Regions from separate parts of the Acidaminobacter sp. QWL-03 genome, predicted to be linked through region 2. Evidence: a T-box and tRNA genes for the amino acid it is inferred to sense, from the RefSeq annotation. Region 2 holds a T-box; the other holds one or more tRNA genes.
What was found. A T-box is a leader RNA that pairs with one kind of tRNA and senses whether it is charged. The one in region 2 lies ahead of asnS (asparagine--tRNA ligase), so its partner is inferred to be a tRNA-Asn.

Region 1: it encodes a tRNA-Asn, which carries the amino acid that the T-box ahead of asnS (asparagine--tRNA ligase) is inferred to sense. The anticodon was not compared.

The regions. Positions count from the first base shown of each region.
Region 1 covers NZ_CM178752.1:2,212,006-2,215,201, reverse strand. The annotation lists rRNA gene AC4PHM_RS10320 (23S ribosomal RNA) at 1-771, shown strand, start outside; rRNA gene rrf (5S ribosomal RNA) at 930-1,046, shown strand; tRNA gene AC4PHM_RS10310 (tRNA-Asn) at 1,140-1,214, shown strand; tRNA gene AC4PHM_RS10305 (tRNA-Glu) at 1,224-1,298, shown strand; tRNA gene AC4PHM_RS10300 (tRNA-Val) at 1,386-1,461, shown strand; tRNA gene AC4PHM_RS10295 (tRNA-Leu) at 1,504-1,587, shown strand; tRNA gene AC4PHM_RS10290 (tRNA-Gly) at 1,601-1,675, shown strand; tRNA gene AC4PHM_RS10285 (tRNA-Arg) at 1,679-1,755, shown strand; tRNA gene AC4PHM_RS10280 (tRNA-Ile) at 1,797-1,873, shown strand; tRNA gene AC4PHM_RS10275 (tRNA-Phe) at 1,877-1,952, shown strand; gene cdaA (diadenylate cyclase CdaA) at 2,056-2,892, shown strand; gene AC4PHM_RS10265 (CdaR family protein) at 2,870-3,196, shown strand, end outside.
Region 2 covers NZ_CM178752.1:529,316-532,511, forward strand. The annotation lists gene AC4PHM_RS02310 (helix-turn-helix domain-containing protein) at 98-682, shown strand; T-box leader at 774-1,023, shown strand; gene asnS (asparagine--tRNA ligase) at 1,108-2,493, shown strand; gene AC4PHM_RS02320 (MgtC/SapB family protein) at 2,699-3,196, opposite strand, start outside.

The sequences.
Region 1 (3,196 bases), 1.7 Mb from region 2:
GACTAAGAGGCATGGACGCCAGTCTGTGCGGAGTCGACGTTGGGATACCACCCTTTCAATATCGCTGTTCTAACCCGAAGCCGTGATCCGGCTTGGGGACACTGCCAGGTGGGCAGTTTGACTGGGGCGGTCGCCTCCCAAAATGTAACGGAGGCGCTCAAAGGTTCCCTCAGTGCGGTTGGAAATCGCGCGAAGAGTGCAAAGGCAAAAGGGAGCTTGATTGCGAGACAGACAAGTCGAGCAAGTACGAAAGTAGGACTTAGTGATCCGGCGGTACCGAATGGAAGGGCCGTCGCTCAACGGATAAAAGCTACCCCGGGGATAACAGGCTTATCTCCCCCAAGAGTCCACATCGACGGGGAGGTTTGGCACCTCGATGTCGGCTCGTCTCATCCTGGGGCTGAAGTAGGTCCCAAGGGTTGGGCTGTTCGCCCATTAAAGAGGCACGCGAGCTGGGTTCAGAACGTCGTGAGACAGTTCGGTCCCTATCCGCTGTGGGCGCAGGAAATTTGAGAGGCGCTGTCCTTAGTACGAGAGGACCGGGATGGACGCACCGCTGGTGTATCGGTTGTTCCGCCAGGAGCACGGCCGAGTAGCTATGTGCGGCAGGGATAAGCGCTGAAGGCATCTAAGCGCGAAGCCCCCCTCAAGATGAGATTTCCCATTCGAAAGAAGTAAGACCCCTGATAGACTAACAGGTTGATAGGTCTGAGGTGTAAGAGCGGTAACGCTTTCAGCTGACAGATACTAATAGGTCGAGGGCTTGATCAAGGTTTACAAATCGATATTAGAGTAATCTTCCGTATGCGGTTTTGAAGGTGTGAATCATACTTTCAATGTGAGACAAGAGATCAAGGAAGTTTTTTTCACCTTTGGTGAAAAACCGCTCCTCGAACGCGCAGCAGAGCTGTGCTGCCTCTCGTCGCTAACCTGGTGACTATAGAGAAAGGGCCACACCTGTTCCCATCTCGAACACAGAAGTTAAGCCTTTCATCGCTGATGGTACTTGGGGGGCAGCCCCCTGGGAGAGTAAGTCGTCGCCGGGTAAATGGTGAATCTGATTGAAGACTTCGGTCTTCAATCAGAAACTCCAAGATTTGCAGCTAAAACGCTAAAACGTTACTTCTGGTAACTCACGTTCCAAGGTAGCTCAATGGTGGAGCAACCGGCTGTTAACCGGTAGGTTGTGGGTTCGAGCCCCACCCTTGGAGCCATCAAATTTTGGCCCCTTGGTCAAGCGGTCAAGACACCGCCCTTTCACGGCGGTAACAGGGGTTCGATTCCCCTAGGGGTCACCAAGTTGTTTTTTTAGCGAATGCGGGGCACTAGCCGCTGAGGTAAAAACGGTTTTTCTACGAAGAATAAAAAATACTTTCTCACATTATGGGAGCTTAGCTCAGCTGGTAGAGCACCTGCTTGACGTGCAGGTGGTCACAGGTTCAAGTCCTGTAGCCCCCACCAAAGTACCTTTTAAAGTATTTAAGGAAATATAATGCTGCACATGCGGGTGTGGCGGAATTGGCAGACGCGCTAGACTTAGGATCTAGTGTCCAGTACGTGGGGGTTCAAGTCCCTCCACCCGCACCAAGTAACACCCTATGCGGAAGTGGCTCAGAGGTAGAGCATCGCCTTGCCAAGGCGAGGGTCGCGAGTTCGAATCTCGTCTTCCGCTCCATTTGCGTTCGTAGCTCAGTTGGATAGAGCAACGGCCTTCTAAGCCGTGGGTCGGGGGTTCGAATCCCTCCGGACGCACCATTTTTAAATAGATGCGTTTCATTGCGAAATGCATAGATTGTGGGCCATTAGCTCAATTGGTTAGAGCATCCGGCTCATAACCGGCAGGTCCGGGGTTCGAGTCCCTGATGGCCCACCATATGCCCAGATAGCTCAGTCGGTAGAGCAGAGGACTGAAAATCCTCGTGTCGCTGGTTCGATTCCGGCTCTGGGCACCACAATTTATTAAAACTGGGTTTGTCCCAGTTTTTTTTATTTTTTTGAAAGTTGCTAAAACTATTGTATACTAGAAGTAATGTAAACAAAGTGAGGTGACCCTTTATGGATTCAATCATCAATATATTCGCGAGCATGCGAATTATGGACGTTATAGATATTGCCATAGTAGCCTATGTTTTTTATAAAATATTTATGTTAATAAGGGAGACTAGGGCGGAACAGTTAATTAAAGGCTTGGTAGTACTGCTGGTCATCATGAAGTTATCAGAATGGGCAAAATTGTATGTCGTCCATTTTATTTTATTGAATACTATGACGCTGGGACTAATCGCATTGATTATTGTTTTCCAGCCTGAGTTAAGACGCGCGTTAGAATATATTGGAAGGAACAAAATATTCTTTGCCAAAATGGCCGAAGAGCAGGAGGAGGCCCTTAACCGCACTATTCATGAACTTGTAAGCGCAGTTGTCAGCCTTTCCAGAGAACAGATTGGTGCCTTAATTGTAATGGAAAGACAAACAGGGTTAAATGAAATCGCTTCGACAGGTGTAAAAATTGATGCGGAGATCACAAGTGGACTTTTAATTAATATATTTATTCCAAACACACCTCTGCATGACGGCTCCGTTATAATCAGAAAGGACAGGATTCTCGCAGCAGGTTGCTTTTTGCCGCTGTCTGCCAATCAAACGATCAGCAAGGAGCTTGGAACTCGCCATAGAGCTGCTCTGGGCATTGCTGAACAGTCGGATGCTTTGGTAGTCATAGTGTCAGAAGAAACAGGCACCATTTCTGTCGCTCTGAACGGGAAATTATCACGATACTTGGACGCCAATACTTTAACCAGCGTTATTAAGAAAGCATATTCTGAAGAAGAACAGCCAGCTATTATGAAGCGGCGCTGGAGGTTAAATCATGAACTTATTAAAAAGAATTGATGGTTGGAAACAGAGCCCCAAATATTCCAAGTTTCAGAGGAATATAACCCCAAAACTATTGGCAATCCTATTTGCTGTTTTATTTTGGCTCTATGTCATGGATCAGGTAAATCCTGAAATGATCAAGACTATTCCCGACGTTAAAGTTGAGTTATTGAATATAGAGAATGCACAGAATGAAGGTTTAGTCATGATGGGCGAGAAAGAATTCTATGTAGATGTAAAGCTTAAAGGGCGTCGCAGCGAGGTCATAAAGGTAACATCAAACGATCTGCTGGTAACTGCAGATCTTGAAGGTTTTAAA
Region 2 (3,196 bases):
GAAATTGTTTAACTTGATTAAAAAATAACGTAAAAACATGGAAATAATTTTAATATAGGTTTATAATGAGAGTAAGTCTAACAGATGGAGCGTGACTATGCCTAATAATATTGGAGATAAAATCAAGGATCTGCGTTTATCCAAAAAAATGACCTTGAAAGAACTCAGTGAAATGACAGAACTGTCCATTGGATTTCTTTCTCAGGTTGAACGCGGACTGACAGCTCTGGCGATCACGTCTCTGGAAAAAATCGCTCGGGCGCTGGATGTGGATCTTTCCTATTTCTTTCCGCTTAAAAAGAGAAGCAATGACGTCATCATGCGATCTTTTGAGCGAGAAGTCGCCAGAGTAGACAGTGCGCACTTTATTCACTATCATTTGAGCAATGACCTGGAAAACCGGGATATTTTGCCGCGCGTCATCGAAATATTGCCTAAGTCAGAGGATGAGCTGCTTTCGCCTTATCAACATGAAGGGGAAGAATTCATTTACGTGCTGGAAGGCATCTTCACCTTATATTTGAACAACGAACGCTTTGAACTATATCCGGGAGACTGTGCCCACTTTGAGTCCAATACGGTTCACAACTGGGCCAACTATACCAGCCGCATGGTCAAAGTGCTTTGCATCAACGTTCCAAATGGCTTTAAGCACTCTGAGATTGTAGAACCTATGCTTTAGCGGCGAAGTGTGATCAGCATAGGCATAGATCTTCACTTGTGCACTGTTTGACTATTGAAGTGGTTTACACTATAATAGTTGTAATTTAGTGTGTATAGCTATGAAGGGAAGAGTAATGCGACTGTCTGACCCCAGCGAAGCGGGAATGGTGTGAGCCCGCCGTCGTGTCACCGCATGAAGAACATCCTTGAGCTCCTGACCGAAAGCTTGCAAGACGGCTGATGACAAGCCGGGCACAGCCGGTAGATTCAGGCGACTGACCTTCGTTACAGGGTTTTGAGAGGCTGAGTCACGGGATTCAGCAATCAGGGTGGTACCGCGAATAACCTTTCGTCCCTTGTCATTAGTGCAGGAGCGAAAGGTTTTTTTGTTGGAGGAAACAATGTATTTTTTAATAGAAATGAAAAAAATATGGAGGAATCTGCATGCAATTGATGAAAGATTTAATGCTCAGCTACAATGAATTGGCTGGACAGTCGGTTACTGTTGGCGGCTGGATCAGAACCGTCAGAGACAGCAAGAACTTTGGGTTTATTGAATTAAATGATGGCACGACTTTCAGGAACGTACAGATCGTGTTTGACAAGACTCTTGAGAATTTTGATGAAGTAGCGAAGTATCCAATTTCAACCTCGCTGATTATCACTGGTGAACTTATTCTGACACCACAGGCTAAACAGCCCTTTGAAATCAAGGCAACTGAGATTGTCATTGAAGGCACCTCGGATGCGGACTATCCGCTTCAGAAAAAACGGCATACCCTGGAGTATTTAAGAACAATCGCGCATCTCAGACCGCGCAGCAATACTTTTTCAGCAGCGTTTCGCGTCAGGTCGGTCGCGGCGTTTGCCATTCACCGTTTTTTCCAGGAAAAAGGCTTTGTGTACGCCCATACTCCAATCGTCACTGGCAGTGATGCAGAAGGCGCCGGCGAAATGTTCCGCGTCACTACGCTGGAGCTGGGAAATCCTCCAAGAACTGAATCGGGTGAGATCGATTTTTCTGAAGACTTCTTTGGCAAAGAAACGAACCTGACTGTCAGTGGTCAGCTTGAGGCAGAAATTTTTGCGCAAGCTTTCAGAAATACTTATACGTTTGGTCCGACATTCCGAGCAGAGAATTCCAATACTGCCCGCCATGCAGCGGAGTTCTGGATGATTGAGCCTGAAATGGCATTCACGGATTTAAATGGCAATATGGAAATCGCGGAAGACATGATTAAATACATTATAAGGTATGTCATGGCAGAGTGTCCTGAAGAGATCGCCTTCTTCAACGAGCGCATTGATACAGGTCTTGTGGAAAGGCTGACCCATGTAGTCAACTCTGATTTTGCGCGTGTCACTTATACTGAAGCCATTGAGCTCCTCGAAAAAGCAGATGTCGTATTCGACTATCCAGTCAGCTGGGGTCTGGACCTTCAGACAGAGCACGAGCGTTATCTGACAGAAAAGGTGTTCAAGAAGCCTGTCTTTGTTATCAACTATCCTAAAGAGATCAAAGCCTTCTACATGAGATTGAACGAAGATGGCAAGACTGTTGCGGCCATGGATCTGCTGGTTCCGGGCGTTGGTGAGATCATAGGCGGTTCACAGCGTGAGGAGCGTTATGATAACTTGGTTCAGCGCATTAAAGATATGAACCTTCACGTAGAGGACTACTGGTGGTACCTCGAGCTTAGAAAGTATGGCACGACCCGCCATGCAGGCTACGGACTGGGTTTTGAGCGGATCCTCATGTACCTGACAGGGATCACCAATATCCGCGACGTCATTCCGTTCCCACGTACGGTTAAGACGGCGGAGTTCTAGGAATTGGCTGAAACTGAATAAATATTGAAAGACGGTGTCAATGGGCTCTTACAGCCTAATGACACCGTCTTTTTTTTGTAAAGAAATATCGAGAACGCATTACTAGTACAACATTCTTGAAATATCTATGCAAAAGAACGTAAAACCTGCTGGCAAAATTCAGGCTTAACATTCATTCTTTTTGCACAGTTATTTCCGGAATGTCCTACTGGATTGGTGTTACCTGTTCCACGGATTTCAACCCGCTCAGCGCGGATAGGTCATCCATAAGGCCAGTGAGATCAAAGGCTTTGGGATACTTAAGCGCCAGAGTAATAACAGCGGTTTGATCACTCTGATGATCCAAATCAATATCCTGGATCAAACATTTGTGAAAGCCGGTGACATCTCCGATCTTGCCGATTTGGCCTGGCGTGTTTTCAGATACGATCCGAAGTACAAGTTGTCTGCGTTTTTTGATGATGTTTTTTTCGATCCGCGCGAACAGCTCTAAAATGACCAGAACCGTCAGCGTGGTAATAATGCTGAGCGAATAATAGCCTGCCCCAATAGCAAGGCCTATGCAGGCAACTGTCCAGAGACTTGCTGCTGTCGTTAAGCCCTTGACGGAATTACCTTCTTTAATAATGGTACCGGCACCTAAAAAGCCTATCCCGCTGATGACCGCAGCGCCAAAACGTCCGGGATCGAGAATGACCAGTTC